Regions from separate parts of the Streptomyces sp. GbtcB6 genome, predicted to be linked through region 3. Evidence: riboswitches for the same ligand, from Rfam matches in the RefSeq annotation. Region 3 holds a riboswitch; each other region holds the start of a gene.
What was found. Region 3 has a riboswitch for cobalamin ahead of metE (5-methyltetrahydropteroyltriglutamate--homocysteine S-methyltransferase). Riboswitches for the same ligand answer to the same signal wherever they lie in the genome.
Positions count from the first base shown of each region.

Region 1: linked by a shared signal. The riboswitch ahead of KVT45_RS49180 (ribonucleoside-diphosphate reductase subunit alpha) and the one ahead of metE (5-methyltetrahydropteroyltriglutamate--homocysteine S-methyltransferase) in region 3 are both predicted to bind cobalamin.
Region 2: linked by a shared signal. The riboswitch ahead of KVT45_RS03150 (CbtB-domain containing protein) and the one ahead of metE (5-methyltetrahydropteroyltriglutamate--homocysteine S-methyltransferase) in region 3 are both predicted to bind cobalamin.

Region 1 covers NZ_JAGXJL010000070.1:15,224-22,557, forward strand. The annotation lists gene KVT45_RS49165 (helix-turn-helix domain-containing protein) at 1-155, opposite strand, end outside; gene KVT45_RS49170 (hypothetical protein) at 249-491, shown strand; gene KVT45_RS49175 (ribonucleotide-diphosphate reductase subunit beta) at 404-1,417, opposite strand; gene KVT45_RS49180 (ribonucleoside-diphosphate reductase subunit alpha) at 1,417-3,777, opposite strand; cobalamin riboswitch at 3,902-4,044, opposite strand; gene KVT45_RS49185 (GNAT family N-acetyltransferase) at 4,080-4,586, opposite strand; gene KVT45_RS49190 (hypothetical protein) at 4,751-5,650, shown strand; gene mctP (monocarboxylate uptake permease MctP) at 5,773-7,334, opposite strand, start outside.
Region 2 covers NZ_JAGXJL010000002.1:33,687-41,020, forward strand. The annotation lists gene pgm (phosphoglucomutase (alpha-D-glucose-1,6-bisphosphate-dependent)) at 1-1,418, opposite strand, end outside; gene KVT45_RS03135 (barstar family protein) at 1,539-1,925, opposite strand; gene KVT45_RS03140 (O-methyltransferase) at 2,079-2,735, shown strand; gene KVT45_RS03145 (CbtA family protein) at 2,816-3,571, opposite strand; gene KVT45_RS03150 (CbtB-domain containing protein) at 3,594-3,815, opposite strand; cobalamin riboswitch at 3,852-3,993, opposite strand; gene KVT45_RS03155 (enoyl-CoA hydratase/isomerase family protein) at 4,061-5,116, opposite strand; gene KVT45_RS03160 (MarR family winged helix-turn-helix transcriptional regulator) at 5,837-6,316, shown strand; partial or broken gene KVT45_RS56085 (hypothetical protein) at 6,383-6,796, opposite strand; gene KVT45_RS03165 (MerR family transcriptional regulator) at 6,886-7,251, shown strand.
Region 3 covers NZ_JAGXJL010000024.1:51,378-58,711, forward strand. The annotation lists gene KVT45_RS33480 (histidine phosphatase family protein) at 1-270, opposite strand, end outside; gene metE (5-methyltetrahydropteroyltriglutamate--homocysteine S-methyltransferase) at 364-2,673, opposite strand; cobalamin riboswitch at 2,829-3,064, opposite strand; gene KVT45_RS33490 (IclR family transcriptional regulator) at 3,189-3,959, opposite strand; gene KVT45_RS33495 (cupin domain-containing protein) at 4,001-5,215, shown strand; gene KVT45_RS33500 (fumarylacetoacetate hydrolase family protein) at 5,212-6,126, shown strand; gene KVT45_RS33505 (maleylpyruvate isomerase family mycothiol-dependent enzyme) at 6,123-6,803, shown strand; gene KVT45_RS33510 (FAD-dependent oxidoreductase) at 6,835-7,334, shown strand, end outside.

The DNA.
Region 1 (7,334 bases), on a different contig from region 3:
TGGGTGCCGAGCGCCGGCCCCTCCGCCGAGACCACCGCGAAGTCGTACACCGGCAGCCCCTCGTCGGAGCGGTCGAGGCCGAAGACCTCGCAGACCACTCCGAGCTCGAAGGGGTGCACACCGTCGAGAAGCACTGTGGCCACGTTCGTCAGCATGCTGCCAGTGTGCCTCGTCGCTGGCAGTAATTCGAGGGTGTGTGGCAGTGCTGCCACTCACGGTAAGGAGCGTCCGGCGTGAGACTGGTGTCCATGAACGGAAACCAGATCGAAGGTCTCATCGGAATGGTCCTGGTCCTCGGCATCCTGGTCCTCATGGCCCTCCCGTCCGTGCTCGGCATCGTGCGCGACCGGCGCATCGACCGGCAGATCAGGGAGGCCCATGAGGACCGCGGGGAGCGGGAGGCTCAGAAGTCTTCGTCCAGGTCGACGGTGCCCTCCACCGCCACCTGGTACGCGGACGGGCGCCGCTCGAAGAAGTTCGTCAGCTCCTGAACGCCCTGGAGCTCCATGAAGGAGAACGGGTTCTCCGAGCCGTACACCGGGGCGAAGCCGAGGCGGCCGAGCCGCTGGTCGGCGACGCACTCCAGGTACTGGCGCATCGAGTCGGTGTTCATGCCCGGCAGACCGTCACCGCACAGGTCCCGGCCGAACTGCAGCTCCGCCTCGACGGCCTCCCGCAGCATGTCGGTGACCTGCTGCCGGAGCTCGTCGTCGAAGAGCTCCGGCTCCTCCTTGCGGACGGTGTCGACGACCTCGAACGCGAAGCTCATGTGCATCGTCTCGTCACGGAACACCCAGTTGGTGCCGGTGGCGAGACCGTGCAGCAGACCCCGGCTGCGGAACCAGTAGACGTACGCGAAGGCACCGTAGAAGAACAGGCCCTCGATGCACGCGGCGAAGCAGATCAGGTTGAGCAGGAAGCGGCGGCGGTCGGCCTTGGACTCCAGGCGGTCCAGGTTGTCCACCGAGTCCATCCACTTGAAGCAGAACTCGGCCTTCTCGCGGATGGAGGGGATGTTCTCCACGGCGGCGAACGCGGCGGCGCGGTCGTCCGGGTCGGGGAGGTAGGTGTCCAGCAGGGTCAGATAGAACTGGACGTGCACGGCCTCCTCGAAGAGCTGGCGCGACAGGTACAGGCGCGCCTCCGGGGAGTTGATGTGCTTGTACAGCGTCAGCACCAGGTTGTTCGCCACGATCGAGTCGCCCGTCGCGAAGAAGGCGACCAGGCGGCCGATCATGTGCTGCTCGGCGGGCGTGAGCTTCGCGAGGTCGGCCACGTCCGAGTGGAGGTCGACCTCCTCCACGGTCCAGGTGTTCTTGATGGCGTCCCGGTAGCGCTCGTAGAAGTCCGGGTAGCGCATGGGGCGGAGAGTCAGCTCGAAGCCGGGGTCGAGGAGATTCTGGTTACGGGCGGACATTACTGGCAGGCCTCGCAGGACTCGGGGTTTTCCAGGGAGCAGGCGACGGCGTCCTCGGGAGCCGTCTGCTGCACGGGGACAGTGGCTTGGGCCGCGCGGGCGATCCGGGTCGCAGGGCGCGAGCGCAGGTAGTACGTCGTCTTCAGGCCCGACTTCCAGGCGTACGCGTACATCGAGGAGAGCTTGCCGATGGTCGGCGTCTCCAGGAAGAGGTTCAGGGACTGGGCCTGGTCCAGGTACGGGGTCCGGGCGGCGGCCATGTCGATCAGTCCGCGCTGCGGGATCTCCCACGCCGTGCGGTAGAGCCGTCGTACGTCCTCCGGGATCCACGCGAAGTCCTGCACCGAGCCGTTGGCCTCGCGCAGCGCCTCGCGGGTGCGGGTGTCCCAGACGCCGAGGTCCTTGAGGTCCTGCACCAGGTAGGAGTTGACCTGGAGGAACTCACCGGAGAGCGTCTCGCGCTTGAAGAGGTTCGAGACCTGCGGCTCGATGCACTCGTAGACACCGGCGATGGACGCGATGGTGGCCGTCGGCGCGATGGCGAGCAGCAGGCTGTTGCGCAGGCCGGTGGTGGCGATCCGCGCGCGCAGCGCCGCCCAGCGCTCCGGCCAGGTGAACTCGACGCCGTAGTGGTCGGGGTGCAGCACGCCCCGCGCGGTGCGGGTCTTCTCCCAGGCCGGCAGCGGGCCGCTGCGCTCGGCGAGGTCGGCGGAGGCCTCGTACGCGGCGAGCATGATCCGCTCGGCGATCCGGGTGGAGAGTGCCTTGGCCTCGGGGGAGTCGAAGGGCAGGCGCAGTTTGAAGAAGACGTCCTGGAGGCCCATCGCGCCCAGCCCGACCGGCCGCCACCTGGCGTTCGACCGGCCCGCCTGCTCGGTCGGGTAGAAGTTGATGTCCACGACCCGGTCGAGGAAGGTGACGGCGGTGCGGACCGTCTCGTCCAGCCGCTCCCAGTCGATGTCACCGCTCGCCGTGTCGACGAAGGCACCGAGGCTGACCGAACCGAGGTTGCAGACCGCCGTCTCGCCGTCGTCCGTGACCTCCAGGATCTCCGTGCAGAGGTTGGAGGAGTGGATGACGTGACCGGGCAGGGCCGTCTGGTTCGCGGTGCGGTTGGCCGCGTCCTTGAAGGTCATCCAGCCGTTGCCGGTCTGCGCGAGGGTGCGCATCATCCGGCCGTACAGGTCACGGGCCGGGATGGTCTTGCGCGCGAGGCCCTTGTCCTCCGCCGCCCGGTAGGCCGCGTCGAACTCGGCGCCCCACAGGTCCACCAGCTCCGGCACGTCGGCGGGGGAGAAGAGGGACCACAGCTCGTCGGCGTTCACCCGGCGCATGAACTCGTCCGGCACCCAGTGCGCGAGGTTCAGGTTGTGCGTACGGCGGGCGTCCTCGCCGGTGTTGTCGCGCAGCTCCAGGAACTCCTCGATGTCGGAGTGCCAGGTCTCCAGGTAGACCGCGGCCGCGCCCTTGCGCCGGCCGCCCTGGTTCACGGCGGCGACCGAGGCGTCGAGGGTCTTCAGGAACGGCACGATGCCGTTGGAGTGCCCGTTGGTGCCGCGGATGAGGGACCCGCGGGAGCGGATGCGGCTGTACGAAAGACCGATGCCGCCGGCGTGCTTCGAGAGCCGGGCGACCTGGTGGTAGCGGTCGTAGATGGAGTCCAGCTCGTCCTTCGGGGAGTCGAGGAGGTAGCAGGACGACATCTGGGGGTGCCGGGTGCCGGAGTTGAAGAGGGTGGGGGAGGACGGGAGGTAGTCGAGGCGGCTCATCAGGCCGTAGAGCGCGGCGACTTCGTCCAGGGCGCGGGCGGTGTCGTCCTCCGCCAGGCCGGCGGCGACCCGGAGCATGAAGTGCTGGGGGGTCTCGACGACCTTGCGGGTGATCGGGTGCCGGAGCAGGTACCGGCTGTGCAGGGTACGCAGGCCGAAGTAGCCGAAGCGGTCGTCGGCGGCGGGGTCGACGAGGGCGTCGAGGCGGGCCGCGTGCAGCCGTACGAACTCGGCGGTCCGGTCGGCGATGAGCCCCTCCCGGTGCCCCACGGCGACGGACTCGGTGAAGGACGTCACGCCCTGCGAGGCGGCCTCGGCACGGACGGAGACCGTCAGCAGCCGGGCGGCGAGCCTGGAGTAGGCGGGATCCTCGGAGATGAGACCGGCGGCGGCCTCGGTGGCCAGCTCGCGCAACTCCGCCTCGTCGGCCCGGGCCGACCGGCCGCGCAGCGCGGCGGCGGCGACCCGGCCGGGGTCGGCGTCGGGGAGGTCGGCGGTCAGCTCGGCCAGGGTCCGCAGCAGCGCGGTACCGGGACCGTCCTCTTCCACGGAGATGGTCGCTGAAGCCGGGTCGGCTGGCGCGATGGTCACGTGGGGCTCTCCCTCGCTGGGCACGGGGCCTGGCGGAGGGCAGGGGGCAGCACGAGCGCACGCGGGCACGCGTCGAGACCCTGGCCCACTCCACGAGGCCCGGACGTCAGAACGCCCTCGCCGGGTGGCTGGGCGTGCTGTCGGCAGGTCCTCGGACTGACTCCTGTGCACGAACATGCACAAGTACACCGTTGCGGGACAGTTCCGGATTCGCACCGGATTCCCCTGTGGCGACAGCGAGCATGAGCATACATCTAGTGCCGGGTCGTCGCGTCACCCCCAGATGTTGTGTCGCGGCGGTGTCAGAGCGTCAACTGATAGGTGAGCAGAGTGATGTCGTCCAGGTGCGGCACGGGATTCCAGTCCCGTTCTGGTGTGCGGACGAAGCCCAGACGTTCGTAGATGCGGTGGGCGGCGTGCATGCTTCGCTGGCTCGAGAGAACGACGGCCGTGCAGCCCTCGGTGGCCCGTGCACGGTCGATGCAGGCACGGACGAGTGCCTCGCCGGCGCCTCGGCCGCGGGCCTCGTGTGCGACCGCGAGCGCCCTGATCTCGGCTTCGCCGGGGCGGGCGATGTCGGCGACCGGGCCGGGGCCGGCGACGAAGGTGACTCCGCCGAGGAGTCCTTCGCCGTCCACGGCCACGAGCACGTCGGCGGCTGCCGCCCGGCTCGCCACGTCCTTCAGCACCGGCAGGTACTCGTCGCCCTCGCCGTAGTCGAGGAGGCCGTCCCGGAGGTAGGCCTGGGCGGTGATCTCACCGAGGGGCTCGTACTCACCGGGCTCCGCCCGTCGTATCACGATGTCCATGGCCCCGAGTCTGCCGGACTCCCGCATGCGGAAACCTCCCGATTTCCCCGGTGGGGCGCCCGGGTTGCGGGCTGTGCCGGGAGTGATTCCGTGGAGGGAGGTGCCGGTGCCCGCGCGTCCTCCGTTCCGTGAACCACTCCGGGAACGCGTAAGGAGAAGGCACCATGACGAGGGTCGTCCGTCACCCGCCCGGCAAGGAGCTACCGCGCGACGCGCCGATGGCGACTCTGGACCTGCGACGCGCGGGCAACCGGGTCGGACACGGTCTCCTGGGCCGCTGGCACACCCTGACGATCCGTCTGGAGGCCCGCCGCGGTGTCACCCGCCCCAGGAAGTGGCACCGATGGGTCTCCTACGCCAACGTCACCAGGGCGATCTGGATCGTCGCCGCGCTGGCACTGCTCGCCTGGGTCGTCGAGGGGCTGTACATCCTCTTCACGGGCGGTACGACCTGGTTCGAGCGATGGCGGCAGAACAACGTGGGGTTCGACACCGTCTTCAAGTTCGTCGGTCCGGTCCTCGCCGCCTCCCTCGCCGCCACACTGTTCCTGTTCTGGTGGTACCGGTGGACCAAACGGCGTTACCCCGCCAAGGCGCTGCGGGATCCCCGCAAACTGGTGCCCACCGCCGGCCCCGACACCGCCGAGATCGTGGGCCGGGACGAGGTCGCGCAGGTCATCGCCGAACGGCTGCGGGAGCGCGACACGCGTCGGCCCTATCTGCTGGTCGGCGGCGTCGGCGCCGGCAAGACCGCCGTCCTCGTACGGCTCGCCGAACTCCTGGCCCACCAGAATGCCGTCCCGGTGCCGATCCGGCTCCGGGATGCGGCGGACGGAGCGGACCTGAACTTCGAACTCCTGGCCAGGCGCCGCTTCGCCGACGAGGCGCCCAAGGGCATCCTGGCGCGCTCCAAGACCGACCGGGTCTGGCAGCGGCTCCTCGCCGACGACAAGCCGGTCGTCCTCGCCGACGGCCTGGAGGAGGCCCTTCTGCGCTGGGTCGGCATGCGGGTCCGCGAACTGGACCGGTTCTGGGATGAGATGGCTCGGCGGACGCGGGAGTAGCGACGTCGGGGGAAAGCCGAAAGCGGGCCGCCGAGGGAGGTTCTCCCGGCGGCCCGCTGCGGGTTGTGTGTGGTTGCTCGCGCCCACGCGGCGGAGCCGCAAATCGATACAGCCCCGCGCCCCTAAAGGGGCGCTACGGCTGGCGGGAGTTCCACCTCCACGTCCGGTTCGCCCGCGTCTGCTGTGTAGTCCTCGGGGCTGGTCTGGTCGATGCCCTCGGGGGCCTTCAGTGCCTTCAGGGCGAAGGTCAGGACCACTGTGACCACCACGTTCAGCACGAACGCGGTCAGGCCGATGTAGCCGATCTCGCCGATGCCGGGGATCTCCTTCGAGGAGCCGCCGAAGTGGTTCTGGGTGGGAGAGGCCACGCCGTACGCGGCGGCCGTGCCGTAGACCATGCCGACCGCCCAGCCCGCCAGCAGGGCCCAGCGGTGGAACCAGCGGGTGAACAGGCCGCCCACCAGGGACGGGAAGGTCTGCAGGATCCAGATGCCGCCCAGGAGCTGGAAGTTGATGGCGACCGTCTTGTCCATGGTGAGGACGAAGACCAGCGCGCCGACCTTCACCAGCAGGGACACCAGCTTGGAGACCTGGGCCTCCTGCTTCGGCGTGGCGTCCGGCTTGATGAAGTCCCGGTAGATGTTGCGGGTGAAGAGGTTCGCGGCCGCGATGGACATGATGGCAGCGGGGACCAGGGCGCCGATGCCGATCGCGGCGAAGGCGACGCCCGCGAACCAGTCCGGGAACATGTTCTCGAACAGCTGCGGGATGGCCAGCTGGCCGTTGGTGACCTTGACGCCGGCCGCGATGGCCATGAAGCCCAGCAGGGCGAGCAGGCCCAGCATCAGGGAGTACAGCGGCAGGATCGTGGTGTTGCGGCGGATCACGTCACGGCTCTTCGAGGAGAGCGTCGCGGTGATCGAGTGCGGGTACATGAAGAGGGCGAGTGCGGAGCCCAGCGCCAGGGTGGCGTACGTCCACTGGCCGGCCGGGGCCGGGACCAGGCCGCCCGCTCCCGCCGCCGTGAACTTGTCGCCCGCCTTGGCGAAGATGTCGTCGAAGCCGCCCAGCTTGATCGGGATGTAGATGATCGCCACCGCGATGACGATGTAGATCAGCGCGTCCTTCACGAACGCGATCAGGGCGGGGGCGCGAAGGCCGGACGAGTAGGTGTAGGCCGCGAGCACGCCGAACGCGATGAGGAGCGGGAGGTCCTTCAGGAACCAGTTGGTGCCGTCGCTGCCGCCGACGCCCATCACGTCGAGCACCGCCTGGATGCCCACGAGCTGCAGTGCGATGTATGGCATCGTTGCCAGGATGCCGGTCAGGGCGACGGCGAGCGAGAGGCCCCGCGAGCCGAAGCGGCCGCGCACGAAGTCCGAGGTCGTCACGTAGCCGTGCTTGTGGGAGACCGACCACAGACGGGGCAGGAACGTGAAGATCAGCGGGTAGACCAGGATCGTGTACGGCACCGCGAAGAAGCCGGCCGCGCCCGCCGCGTAGATCGCCGCCGGTACGGCGACGAAGGTGTAGGCCGTGTACAGGTCGCCGCCGAGCAGGAACCAGGTTATCCAGGTTCCGAACGACCGGCCGCCGAGGCCCCATTCGTCGAGGGAGTGCTCGTTCTCGGCCTTGCGCCAGCGCGCGGCCAGGAAGCCGATGGCCGTGACGGCCAGGAAGAAGA
Region 2 (7,334 bases), on a different contig from region 3:
GTCTCGGCGGTGACCTGGGCCGGGGAGAGCTTGGCGAGGAGGGCCTTCTCCTCGCGGGAGGCGGGGGCGTCGATGCGGGCGTAGGCGGGTTCGCCGAAGCGGGCGGTGAGGTCGGCGTAGTGCTCGGACGGGGTCTTGTCCGTCACGGCCGTGATCTCGGAGGCGAGCAGGGCGAGCAGGATGCCGTCCTTGTCGGTGGTCCACACCGAGCCGTCCCGGCGCAGGAAGGAGGCGCCGGCCGACTCCTCGCCGCCGAACCCGATGGCGCCGCCGGCCAGTCCGTCCACGAACCACTTGAACCCGACCGGGACCTCGACCAGTTGACGGCCGAGGTCGGCGGCCACCCGGTCGATCATCGAGGAGGAGACGAGGGTCTTGCCGATGCCGGTGCTCGCCGGCCACCGGTCGCGGTGGCGGTAGAGGTAGGAGATGGCCACGGCCAGGTAGTGGTTGGGGTTCATCAGGCCGGCGTCGCGGGTGACGATGCCGTGCCGGTCGGCGTCGGCGTCGTTGCCGGTGGCGACCCGGAACTCGGCGCGCTTCTCGATCAGGGAGGCCATCGCGTACGGCGACGAGCAGTCCATGCGGATCTTGCCGTCCCAGTCCAGCGTCATGAACCGCCAGGTGGGGTCGGTGTACGGGTTGACCACGGTGAGGTCGAGCCCGTGCCGTTCGGCGATCCGCCCCCAGTAGGCGACGGAGGCACCGCCGAGCGGGTCGGCGCCGATGCGCAGCCCGGACGCCCGGACCGCGTCGAGGTCCAGGACGCTGGGGAGGTCGTCGACGTAGGTGCCGAGGAAGTCGTACCGGCCGGTGGCCGGCGCGGCGAGCGCGCGCTCGTACGGGATGCGCTGTACGTCCTTCAGCCCGCCCGCGATGATCTGGTTGGCGCGGTCCTGGATCCAGGAGGTGGCGTCGGAGGCGGCGGGGCCGCCGCTGGGCGGGTTGTACTTGAAGCCGCCGTCGGCAGGCGGGTTGTGCGAGGGGGTGACCACGACGCCGTCCGCGAGGCCGGTCGTACGGCCCCGGTTGTGGGTGAGGACGGCGTGCGAGACGGCGGGGGTGGGGGTGTAGCCGTCGGCGCTGTCGATCAGGACGGTCACGCCGTTGGCCGCGAAGACCTCCAGTGCGGTGACCTTGGCGGGCTCGGACAGGGCGTGGGTGTCGGCTCCGAGGAAAAGGGGGCCGTCGGTGCCCTGGCCGCTGCGGTACTCGCAGATGGCTTGGCTGGTGGCGGCGATGTGGTCCTCGTTGAACGCGGTCGTCAGCGACGATCCGCGGTGTCCCGAGGTGCCGAACGCCACCCGCTGGGCCGGGTCGGACGGGTCGGGGTGCAGCGCGTAGTAGGCCGTGACCAGCCGGGCCACGTCGACGAGGTCCTCCGGAGCCGCCGGCCGGCCCGCTCGCTCATGCGGCATGAGTCCACTTCCTCCGCAGTCGTTGATCGATCGCTCGCCGCCCATCTTTCCTTGTCAGCGGCCGCGGACGCGAGTGCGGCACCGGCCGCGCGCCGAAGACACCACGGGTTCACGGCGGGTTCACAGCAGTCGTACCGCACCGGGGGCCTGCTCTTCGAAGATGGCCACCAGCCAGTCGAAGACGGTGGCCCCGCGACCGGCGCGGGCCTCGGCCAACTCCGCCGCGACCGTCGCACGGTTGGCCGGGTGGCAGCGGGCGAGCCGGAGCTCCAGTTGACGAGCGGTCTCCGCATGGCCCAGGTGTGCCCGGGACGTCTCGTGGTCGCGCCACTCGAACACGAAATCACCGTCCTCGGGTGTGCCGAAGCCGCCCCTGAGACAGTCGACGAACGCGTCGAGGTTGCGGCCGAAGTAGCCGCCGGGCCCGTTGACCGCCTCGCCGATCACCCGCCAGAAGTCCTCCAGGGTCCTGATCTCGGTGCCGTCCAGTACATAAGTCGCCGTCACGGCCCGAAGGATACGGCCCCGTCGGCCGGACGCCCGCAAGCATTGATTGCGCAAGGCAGCACCCGCAGGGACCCCCAGACCCACCCAATCGATATATCGTGATACTCCACAGACCGTATCGATGGTGTTGACCGCAGGAATCGAGGGTTCGGGATGTCGACCGAGCACGCCACCAGTCCGCTGCAGGATCCCCGGGTCCGGGCCGTACTCGACCGGATCCAGGCCGAGCACCGCCGCCCCGCCGGGGGTGGTCCACGGGGCGGCACCCGGGACCCGCACGCCTTTCCCGACGTCGGCTTCGCCGTCCATCCCGCACAGGGCGACCTGATCTATCTGCTGTGCCGGGCCGTCGGCGCCAGGCGTGTCGTCGAGTTCGCCACCTCGCTGGGCGTCTCCACGCTCTACTTCGCCACCGCGGTCCGTGACAACGGCGGCGGCACGGTGATCGGCTCCGAGATCGTTCCGGAGAAGGCGGCCACCGCCCTGGGCAACCTCGCCGAGGCGGGCCTCGCCGACCTGGTCGACCTCCGGATCGGGGACGCCCGGGAGACGCTGCGCGACCTGGGCGGGCCCGTCGACTTCGCGCTCATCGACGGCTGGCCGGTCGACTCGGGCCCCTCGCTGGCCCGCCAGGTCATGGAGACCGTCGCACCGCAACTGCGCCGGGGTGCGCTGGTGATGAACGACAACGCCGAGCCCGACTACCTCGACTACATCCGCGACCCGGCCAACGGCTTCCGCACCCTTTCGCTGCCGCTCAAGGGCTCGACGGAGCTGTCGGTGAAGGTGGGGCCGTCCACCGGCACGTGAGGTCGGCACAGCGGACGCGCGAGGACCCCCGGACGGTTCCCGGGGGCCCTCGTGTGTCGTTCGGTGTGCCGCGGAGTCGGTCAGTGTGCCGCGGGCACCGTGCGTGCGGCGGCCGGCGCCTTCGCCGGCCTCGGGTTGAGGACGCGGTCGGCCAACTCACCGAACAGCAGGCCGAATCCGCCCCACAGCGCCGCCTGGATGGCGAGCGCCGAGAGCCGGAACCGCCACAGCAGGGTGGCCGGGAAGTCCTTCGGCACCTCGTTGATGACCGGCAGGAACTGGTACGCCAGCCCGATGAGGACGCCGAACGCGACCACCGCCAGCACGGTCGCCCACCAGGTGCCCAGCCGCGGCTGGAGCCGTTTGCCGAGGATGGTGGCGGCGACCGCGAGGAGCACGCTGAGCAGCATCATCAGGAAGTACAGCGTGGTCCGCTTGCCGATGGTGTCCGGGTCGCCCACCGACGGCGGGTTGGCCGGATACTTCAGGAACGGCACCACGTAGACGGCGGTCAGCGCGCAGCCGGACAGCAGCAGCGCGGTCGCCCGCGGCGAGAAGCGGCCGACCCGGCCGAGGGCGAAGCAGTAGGCCAGGGCGGCGATGCCGCCGAAGGCGACCCCGTAGACCAGGACACCGGTGGCCAGGCCGGCGGTGGACTGCAGGGAGCGGGAGACGACCTCCATCTCGTGCTCGTGCGAGTGGGCGTCCTCGAAGCTGATGGCCTTGTCGACGTTCGGCTCACCGAGCAGGTAGGCGACGACGAGGGCCAGCAGGCCGGCGGCCAGGCCGGCGAGCATGCCCCGCACCAGGAGGTTCCGGACCGTTGCGGAGTTCATGGGTGGTACGGCGCCCCTCGCGTCAGTGGCAGGGGAAGCCGAGCAGGTGGCGGGCGTCGTGCACCCACTCGTGGACGTCCGTGCCGCTGAACACGGAGGTGGCGCCCTGTTCGGCGCCGACGAAGTAGAGCAGGATCAGCATCAGGATGCCGAAGAACACCGCCCAGGGAGCTATCGCGGACAGCGGCAGCTTCGCGGGAACGGCGGGGGTGGTGGCTGTCGGCGGAGCGACGGTCTGCGCCATGGCAGGACCTCCTCTGGGAGTTCGCGTCCCATCTCGGTGGTGCACAGGACGACGGCCACGGGTCTGACTCACGAGCAGCCCTGGGGCTCCCGCATACAGTGGCGCGACCGTTCCGGATTTCCACCGGCTTCCGTCTCGCCGTCGTCGATATCGGACAGACCGTACCGCGTGTCAGGGGCACGGCCAAGACCGCATCACCAGGCGTGATCTTCATCTCGCGCCTGGTGGGCGGCCGGTGGGACGGCTCAGACGGGTGGGGCGAGGCCCAGTTCGCGCTCGCCGAGCGGGGCGAAGAAGCGGTCGACGTCGGCGTCGGTGACCTCGGCGAGGGTCTCCGGGGACCAGTGCGGGGCACGGTCCTTGTCGACGACCTGGGCACGGATGCCCTCCACCAGGTCATGGCTCGCGAGGGTCGCGCAGGAGACGCGGTACTCCTGGTCCAGGACCCGTTCCAGCGAGCCGAGTTGCCGGGCCCGGCGCAGCGCCTTCAGCGTGACCTTCAGGGCGGTGGGCGACTTGGCGAGCAGGGTGTCCGCCGTCTCCTTCGCCGCCGGGTCGCCGTGCGCGAGCAGTCGCTGGACGATCTCCTCGACCGTGTCGGCCGGGTAGCAGGCGTCGATCCACGCCCGGTGCCCGGCCAACTCCCCGTCCGGCGCCTGCCGGACCTGCCGGGCGAGCGCCTCGGGCACGGCCAGGGTGGCGAGGTCGGCGACGAACGCCCGGAGCGAGCCGGAGGGCATGTAGTGGTCGGCGAGTCCGCACAGCATCGCGTCGGCGGCGCCGATCCGGGCGCCGGTCAGGGCGAGATGGGTGCCGAGTTCGCCGGGCGCGCGGCCGAGCAGGTAGGTGCCGCCGACGTCGGGCACGAAGCCGATCCCGGTCTCGGGCATGGCGATCCGCGACCGCTCGGTGGCGATCCGGACGCTGCCATGGGCCGAGACACCGACCCCGCCGCCCATCACGATGCCGTCCATCACGGCGACGTACGGCTTCGGGTACCGGGCGATGCGGGCGTTGAGCCGGTACTCGTCCCGCCAGAAGGCAGCCGCGGCCGACCCGTCGCCGTCGCGGGCGTCGTCGTGGACGGCGCGGATGTCGCCGCCCGCGCACAGACCGCGCTCCCCCGCTCCGGTGATGACGACGGTACGGACGGCCGGGTCGTGCTCCCAGGCGGTGAGCGCCTCGTCGATGCGGCGCACCATCGCGTGCGACAGCGCGTTGATGGCCTTCGGCCGGTTGAGCGTGATGTGCGCGGCCCGTCCGTCGACGTGCAGCAGGACGTGTTCCTCGGCGCCGGTCATCCGGACACCTCCGCCGGGCCGCGGGCCACGATGAGGCGCATGATCTCGTCGGTTCCTTCCGGGGTCGGGTGGACGCGTGGGTCACGGACGATCTTCTCGTGCCCGTTCCGTCCACAGCACGCCGACCCGTCGCAGGACACCGACCGGCCCGGGCCCGAGCCGCCACGGCCGACGGCCAGGCGCGGCGGCCGCCGGTGACGAAGGAGGCTCCGAAGAAGCGGAGTCCGCTGGTGTCGGCCTCGACCTTCCGGAAGGCGGTGTCCCAACGGGCGAGGCCGTCCGGCGTGGCCGGCCCCTCGGAGACCAGGGTGTCACGGGCCGCTCGGCGGCGTCGGCCATCAGCCGGTGGCGTGCGATCTCCGAAGCGCCGAGGGCGGGCGTGCGGTCGACCGCGTCGGTCGCCCCCCTCGCCCTTTTCGCCCTTCTCGTCCTCGGCACGGTGAACGCCTCGGCCGTCTCGCCCGTCTCGGCCTCGGCCCGTCCGCCGCCAGGCGCAACGTAACCGTCGGTAACGGTGCTCACGGGGCCGGACCGGACGAACCGGCCGGACCGCGGCCGTTCGCCCCTCAATGACTGCCCGTCCGTCCATGGCATGGATGAACAGACTGTGACCGGAGGGGACTTGAAGGGCGCCCGCCGGGCAAGCCGGGCTGGTCAGGCCCTCGCGCGATAACCTACCCACGGGTATGGACAGTTGAGCCGTCAAGCTAGCCTTTTCTCATGGAGACTCCCGAGCCTCGCTGGCTGACGGATGACGAGACGCAGTGCTGGCTCGTTCTGGCCGGGGTGCTGGTCCGGCTGCCGGCGGAGCTGGACGCGCAGTTGCAGCGGGACGCGGGAATCAGCCACTTCGAGTACCAGGTGCTGGCGGGACTCTCCGAGGCACCCGGCCGGACCCTGCGGATGAGCGAACTGGCGATGTTCGCCAACGGCTCGCTGTCCCGGCCCTCCCACGTCGCCAAGCGGCTTGAGGACCGGGGCTGGCTGCGCCGGGAGCCGGACCCGGACAACGTCCGCTTCACCGTGGCGACGCTGACGGACGCCGGCTGGGAGAAGGTCGTCGACTCGGCACCCGGGCACGTGGCGGCCGTACGCCGGATGGTCCTCGACCCGCTGACCCGGTCCCAGGTCCGGCAGTTGCACGAGATCGGCCGCCGCATCCTCGCGGCGACGGACGACGCGGGCAGGCCGTTGGGCTAGGGGGTGTCGCATCCGTGTGTACCGGCCCGCCGGCCGAGTGGGTGCGAGGCGGAGGCCGGGGCCGGTCCGCCGGGTCCACCACCCCGGCCACAGCTGGGCGAGACCGAAGGCCGCCTCCAGCGTGAGGAAGGGCCACAGCAGTCGCGGCGCGCCATGGCCCAGCGCGTACGCCTGCCAGGTGGCGAACAGGACACGGGCCGCGCCGTCGAACAGTCCGTGCGACGGCTGCGGCCTGACGATCCGCAGGAGTGCCCAGATCACCACGACCGAACCCATGAGGTTCGCGTAGAGGGTCTGCATCGGATCGAGCGCGGGCAGGACGCCCAGCCCGAGCTCCCCGCCCATCGAGGACAGGGAGTCATGGACCAGAGCGTAGGTCCAGGGCGTGGCGAATCCCGCCGTGACGACGAGGTCGTACCAGGCGCTCGCGCGGACGACTTGGAGATAGGCGGGTCGGGAGGGAGCGGACGGACGGCTCACGGCGAGGCTCCTGCTGGTCGAGTGGCAGCGGCGGCCTCACGCTAAACAGTGGAGTACGGTCCAAGGTCAAGTGTGAGTGGGGGCAGGTCGTGCGCATCGGGGGGCTGGCCGCGCGGGCGGGCATGAGCAGGGACACCATTCGCTTCTACGAGCGGATCGGCCTTGTCACGGGTCGTCGGCTGGCCAACGGCTATCGCGACTTCCCGCCGGAGACGGTCGCCTGGCTGCATTACGTGCGCACCGCGCAGACCCTCGGCTTCTCGCTCGCCGAGATCGGCCGGCACTTCGCGGAACTGAGCGAAGCGCCGGACACGGCCCGGGCGTTGTCCACGCTGTTCGAGGAGAAGATCGCGGTCGTCGACGCCCGCATCGCCGAACTGACTTCCCTGCGGGGCGAGTTGGCGGCGCGCGTCGGTACCGGATGCCCGTTGCGGGCCACCGCCCAGAACGGCTGAGCGAAGGGCGGCGGGCGCGTCGGGGGGCGAGCGTCGAGGGGGGCGAGCGTCGCGGCGGAACCCGCCGAGTCCTGGCGCAGCCA
Region 3 (7,334 bases):
GTCGGGTTCGGCGGCGCCGAGCTCCTCCAGCGTCCGGCCCCGCCAACGGCCCGCGTCCAGGCCCGACAGCTCGGGCTCCGCCGAGGCGTCGAGGCCCAGCGCGGCCGCCGTCTCCCGGCAGCGCACGCCGGGGGAGTGGACCACCTCGCCCGCGGCCGGCAGGGACAGTGCCACCGTCCCGGGGTTCTCGATCGAGTCGCCGTCGTAGAAGCGGGCCCGCCGCAGCGAGGGGGTGAAGGCCGGGGCTATGAGGATGACTCGGCAGGTCACGGGGCGGTTTCTCCATGGTCGTCCGTCAGGTGTCGGCGGCGGGCGCCGGACGCGCACGACAGTACGCCGTCCGGCACCCGCACCAGGACCCGGCTACAGCTCCGCACGCACCGAACGTGCCGCCGCGACCAGGTTCTCCAGGGAGGCCCGGACCTCCGGCCAGCCGCGGGTCTTCAGCCCGCAGTCGGGGTTGACCCAGAGCCGTTCGGCGGGGATGGCCCGCAGGCCGGTCCGCACCAGGTCGGCGGCCTCGGCCGGGCTCGGCACCCGGGGCGAGTGGATGTCGTAGACCCCGGGTCCCGCCTCGCGCGGATAGCCGTGTGCGGCGAGCTCGCGGGCGACCTGCATGTGCGAGCGGGCCGCCTCCAGGCTGATGACGTCCGCGTCGAGGTCGTCGATGGCCCGGACGATGTCGCCGAACTCGGCGTAGCACATGTGCGTGTGGATCTGGGTCTCCGGACGGACTCCGCCGGTCGTCAGGCGGAACGCCTCGGTCGCCCACGCCAGATACCCGGCCCGGTCGGCGGCCCGCAGTGGCAGGGTCTCGCGCAGCGCGGGCTCGTCGACCTGGATGACCGAAGTGCCCGCGGCCTCAAGGTCGTTCACCTCGTCGCGCAGGGCGAGGGCGACCTGCCGGGCGGTGTCGCCGAGCGGCTGGTCGTCCCGGACGAACGACCAGGCCAGCATGGTCACCGGCCCGGTCAGCATGCCCTTGACCGGGCGGTCGGTGAGCGACAGCGCGTACGACGTCCAGCGCACCGTCATCGGCTCGGGGCGGGAGATGTCACCGGCCAGGACCGGCGGGCGCACGTACCGGGTGCCGTACGACTGCACCCAGCCGTGCTGGGTGGCCAGGTACCCCGTCAGCTGCTCGGCGAAGTACTGGACCATGTCGTTGCGTTCGGGTTCGCCGTGCACCAGGACGTCCAGACCGGCCTTCTCCTGGAAGGCGACCACCTCCCGGATCTCGGCCCTGACCCGCTCCTCGTACCCGGCCGTGTCGATCCGGCCCGCCCGCAAGTCCGCCCGTGCGGTGCGCAGTTCGCCGGTCTGCGGGAACGATCCGATGGTCGTCGTTGGCAGCAACGGCAGCCGAAGGTGGGCGCGTTGGGCGGCGGAGCGTTCGGCGTACGGCTGGCAGCGGCGGGCGTCGGCCGGGGTGACGGCGGCACACCGGGCGCGGACGGCGGGATCGCGGGTGATCGGCGAACCCGCCCGGGAGGCCAGGTCGGCGCGGTTGGCGGCGAGTTCGGCGGCGATGGTGTCGGGGCCCTGGGCGAGGCCCTTGGCGAGGGTGACGATCTCGGCGGTCTTCTGCTTCGCGAAGGCCAGCCAGCGCAGGATCTGCGGTGCGATGTCCCGCTCGGCGGCCGTGTCCAGCGGCACGTGCAGGAGGGAGCAGGAGGCGGCCACGTCGACCTGGTCGGCGAGGCCCAGCAGGGTGCCGAGGGTGGTGAGGGACGCCGGCAGGTCGTTGACCCAGATGTTGCGGCCGTTGACGACACCGGCGATCAGCCGCTTTCCGGGCAGCCCGCCGACGGCGGCCAGGGCGTCCAGGTTGGCGGCCGCCGCCCCGGTGAAGTCGAGGGCGAGCCCTTCGACCGGGGCCTTGGCCAGCACCGGCAGGGCCTCGCCGAGCCGGTCGAAGTAGGAGGCGACCAGGAGCTTCGGCCGGTCGGTGCGGGCGCCCAGGTCGCGGTAGGCGCGGGCGGCGGCGGCCAGCTCTGCCGGGGTGCGGTCCTGGACCAGGGCGGGCTCGTCGAGCTGCACCCACTCGGCGCCGGCCGCCCGCAGGTCGGCGAGGACCTCGGCGTACACCGGGAGCAGCCGGTCGAGGAGGGTGAGCGGGTCGAAGCCGGCGGGCACGCCGGGCGCCGGCTTGGCGAGCAGCAGGTAGGTGACCGGGCCGACCAGCACCGGACGGGTGGCGAGCCCGAGGGCCAGCGCCTCCCGCAACTCGCCCACCTGCTTGGCGGAGTTCGCGGCGAAGACGGTGTCCGGGCCCAACTCCGGTACCAGGTAGTGGTAGTTGGTGTCGAACCACTTCGTCATCTCCAGCGGCGCGATGTCCTGGGTACCGCGGGCCATGGCGAAGTAGCCGTCCAGGGCGTCGGCGTCGACGGCGGCGCGGTGCCGCTCGGGGACGGCGCCGACCATCACGGTGGTGTCGAGGACGTGGTCGTAGTACGAGAAGTCACCGGTCGGCACCTCGTGGATGCCGGCCTCGGCGACCTGCCGCCAGGTGGAGCGGCGCAGTTCGGCGGCGGTGGCACGCAGGGCGTCGGCGGTGATCCGGCCCTTCCAGTAGCTCTCGATCGCCTTCTTCAGTTCCCGGGCCGGCCCCTGGCGGGGGTAGCCGTACACGGTGGCCCGGGCTGCCGCGGCTGCGGACTTGGCTGTCACGGAGATCTCCTTCGCGAGACGATTCCCTGAGATCCCGGCGACGGGACGAGAGCGCGAAGGGGTGACGAACCGGACGGCGACGGTCGTACCCGACCGTCCGTCCGACCTGCACGCCGACCCGCCCACGAGGTCACCGGGATGTCCGCGCACGAGTGGTTCGCACACGGGCAGTTGGCAGGTCTTCGGACTCGCGGGCGCGTCTCGTCGTACAAAGTCGTACCTAGTCGTACGAGACCCCTACTGGCCGTCGCTTCCCGGATCCGGTGGATCCAGTGCGTATGACGGCGGTCGTTCCCACTCACCGCTGCGGGGCAGTCCCGGACTCACACCGGGTTCCCTCTTACGACATCCCGTCTGGCGAACGGGACGAACCAGCTGCGGGGTCCACCTTACGACCCACGTGAGGGAAGCGCCCCGAAAGGGGCGCGGGGCGTCGTCGATATGCGGCTCCGCCGCGTGGGCGCGACCAGCCCCCGACTACCCGCAGTCGCCCTCCAACAAGACCCTCCCGATCCCTAGGCGGACAACTCCTCCTCGATCCCCCGAACCACTCCACCCAAGGCCGCCACCAACTCCCCCAGCCGGCCCTTCTCATACCGCACGCTCGGCAGCGAGACCGAAACCCCCGCCACCACCCTCCCGTCGGCCCCCCGAACCGGCACCCCCACCGCGACCAGCCCCCGCTCCGACCGCTCCCGGTTCACGGCGAAGCCACCCCGCCGCACCCGCGCCAGCTCCCGCCGCAGCCCGGCGAGGTCCGGCCGCTCGGTCGGCCGGTCCCGGTACCGCTCCTCCGCGTACACCTCAGCCAGCTGCTCCTCCGGCAGGTCCGCCAGCAGCAGCAGTCCGCCCGTGGTCCGGTGCGCCGGGAACACCATCCCCTCCCGGGACCCCACCCGGAGCACCCGCGCACACTCCACACTGGCGATGAACCGGACGGAGTCGCCCGTGCGGATGACGAGGTTGGCCGTCTCCTCCACCACCTCGACCAGCCGCCGCAGATGCGGCAGCGCGACCGCCCGCAGCCGCGACACCTGCGACTGCGAGTGCGCGGCCAGCTCCAGGACCGGCCCGGCGCGGTAGATCCGGTCCTCGTCCTGGACGGCGAAGTCCCGGTACACGAGCATCGCCAGCAGCCGGTGCGCGGTGGACCGGGCCACGCCCAGCCGCTCGGCGATCTGCGACACGGTCAGCCCGCCCTCCAGCTGGAGCATCGCCGCGGCGCGCAGCGCGTGGTCGACACTCGCGATGGCGTACGGCGGCGGATTCTTCAGCGGCTTGTCCATCCCTCCAGAGTAGACACGGGATTCTGTTCTCCAGAATCTCCATGTCTTCCAGGTGGACACGGCGCACCCTGAGGGTTGTGACGCAGACCTTTACCCCAGACCGGGCCACGGACTCCCCGGTGCGCCTCCGGGCCGCCGCGGCGCCGGGGCAGCCCGAGGTCACCCCGGCCCTCGAAGAGCTGTACCGGGGCTTCGAGCGGGAGCTCCTCGTCCCGCTGTGGACCGAGATCGGCGACCTCATGCCGGCCCACCCGCGCTCCCGGGCCGTGCCCCACGTATGGCGCTGGCAGCAGCTGCGCGCCCTGGCCGCGCGGTCCGGCGACCTGGTTCCGGTGGGCCGCGGCGGCGAGCGCCGGGCCATCGCGCTCGCCAACCCGGCACTCGGCGGCCGGCCCTTCGCGACGCCGACCCTGTGGGCCGCGATCCAGTACCTGATGCCCGGCGAGGACGCCCCCGAGCACCGCCACACCCAGCACGCCTTCCGGTTCGTGGTGGAGGGCGAGGGCGTGTGGACGGTCGTCGGCGGCGACCCGGTCGCGATGCGGCGGGGCGACTTCCTGCCGCAGGCCGGCTGGCACATGCACGCCCACCACAACGCCACCGCCGAGCCGATGGCCTGGATCGACGGGCTGGACATCCCGTTCCAGTACCTCACCGAGTCGCAGTTCTTCGAGTTCGGCCGGGACGAGATCAGCGACGCCGAGCGGATCACCCCGGAGCGTTCGCGCTCCGAGCGCCTGTGGGGGCATCCGGGCCTCAGTCCGGTGGCGGCCACCGAGGCAGCCGAGGCCGCCGCCCCCGGCACCCCCCTCCTGGCCTACCGCTGGGAGCACACCGACCGCGCCCTCGCCGACCAGCTCGCGCTGGAGTCCGAGGGGTTCGCCGGCACCGTCGAGCCGGGCCACGCGGCCGTCCGCTTCACCGACCCGGCGACCGGCGCCGACGTGCTGCCCACCGTCCGCGCCGAGATGCACCGCGTCACGCGCGGCACCGAGACCGCGCCCGTCCGCGAGACCGGTTCGTCGGTGTACCAGGTCTTCGACGGCTCCGGCACGGTCACCGTCGGGGAGACGTCCTGGTCCGTCACGCGCGGCGACCTGTTCGTCGTGCCCTCCTGGCAGCCGCTGTCGGTCCGCTCCGAGGCAGGGGCGACCGACTCCGACTCCGGCGCGCTGGACCTGTTCCGGTTCAGCGACTCCCCGGTCTTCGAGGCCCTCCGGCTCAACCGCACGCACGTGGAAGGAACCACCCGATGAAGCTCGCGACCCTCCGCACCGGCGCCACCACCCGGGCCGTACGCCTCGACGGCGAGAGCGGCGAGAGCGGCGAGAGCGGCGAGAGCGGCCAGAGCGGCCAGAGCGGCGAGCCCGGCGGGGCCGGCGGGACGCTGGTCGACCTCGGCCTCCCGGACGTGGGTGCCGTGCTGCGCCAGGACGGCTGGCGGGAGTTCGCCGCCGCGGCGACCGGCCCGGCCTACCCGCTGGCCGGCGCCGACTTCGCCCCCGTCGTCCCCGCCCCCTCCAAGGTGGTGTGCGTCGGCCTCAACTACCGCAACCACATTCAGGAGATGGGCCGCGACCTGCCCGAACACCCTACCCTGTTCGCGAAGTTCGCGGACTGCCTGATCGGTGCGGGCGACGACATCGTGCGGCCGGAGGAGACCGGGCAGTTCGACTGGGAGGCCGAACTCGCCGTCGTGGTGGGCAGGACGGTACGGCGGGCACGCGGGGCCGAGGCCGCGGCGGCGATCGCCGGGTTCACCGTCCTCAACGACATCACCTGCCGGGACTGGCAGTTCCGCACCCGGGAGTGGCTTCAGGGCAAGGCGTGGGACTCCAGCACGCCGGTCGGGCCGTATCTCGTCACCCCGGACGAACTGCCGGGCGGTGTCCGGCCCGCGCTCGACATCCGGCTGGCCGTCGACGGCGAGGTGATGCAGTCCGACTCCACCGGGGACCTGCTCTTCGACCCGGTCGCGCTGGTGGAGTACGTGTCGACGATGGTCCGGCTCAACCCCGGCGACCTCATCGCCACCGGCACGCCCGGCGGGGTCGGCCAGGCCCGCGAGCCGCAGCGCTTCCTGCTGGGCGGCGAGACCGTCGTCACGGAGATCGCGGGCATCGGGCGGCTGGCCAACCGGGTCGTACGGGAGACGTCCGCCCGATGAGCCGTACCCTCGCGGACGCCCGGCGCTGGGCCCGGTCCGGCACCGAGCTGTTCCTCAAGGCCGCCGACGCCGACCTGGACCCGCCCAGCGGGCTGCCCGGCTGGACCCGAAGCCACCTGGTCGCCCATGTGGCCGCCAACGCCGACGCGTTGGGCAACCTCGTGCACTGGGCCGCCACCGGCGAGCCGACCCCGATGTACGCCTCGCCCGAGGAGCGCGCCGCCGGCATCGAGCACGGTGCCCGGCGGCCCGCGGCCGAACTGACCGCATGGCTGCGGCGGTCGGCCGACACCCTCGCCGACGCCATGGACGCGCTCGACGGGGTCCAGTGGCGGTCGCCGGTCGTGACCGGCCAGGGCCGTACCGTCCCGGCCACCGAACTGCCCTGGCTGCGCGCCCGCGAGGTGTGCGTGCACGCCGTCGACCTCGCCACCGGGGTGTCCTTCGCCGGCCTCCCGGCCGGCTTCCTCGCCGCGCTCTGCGACGACGCGGTCGCCAAACGGGCCGCCGCGGCCACCGGCCCGGCCCTCGTCCTGCGGTCCGACGGCCACCGCTGGGAGCTGCCGGGCCCGGGCGGGCCGGCCGAACTCACCGGCGGACTCCCCGAGATCGCCGCCTACCTCACCGGCCGCCCGGCCCCCTTCGACGGCGCGCCCGTCCTGACCCCCTGGCTCTGAGCAGCCTGCCCCGGTACGCAAGGAAGAGACCATGACCGCACCCACACCCCCCACCGGCCCGCACCGCCCCGACGTCCTCGTCGTCGGGGGCGGCATCGGCGGCCTCAGTACCGCCTTCGCCCTCACCCGGGCGGGACTGCGGGTGCGCGTCCTCGAACGCGCCGAGGAGTTCGGCGAGGTCGGCGCCGGCATCCAGCTCGCGCCCAACTGCACCCGCATCCTCGACGACTACGGCCTGCTCGACGAGGCCAGGAGCCTCGGTGTGCTCCCCGAGGCCATAGTGATGCGCGACGCCCTCGACGCCCGTGAACTCACCCGGCTCGACCTGCCCGACCTGGCACGCCGGTACGGCTACCCGTACCTGGTCATCCACCGCAGCGACCTGCACGCCCTCCTCCTGCGCGCCTGCCGGGCGGCCGGCGTCGAGCTGTGCACCGGCCGGAAGGTCGTCGGGTACGAGAACACCGGTGCCGGCGCCCGGATCCGGCTGGCGGACGGCCGTACCGAGGAGGCCGCGCTGGTCGTCGCCGC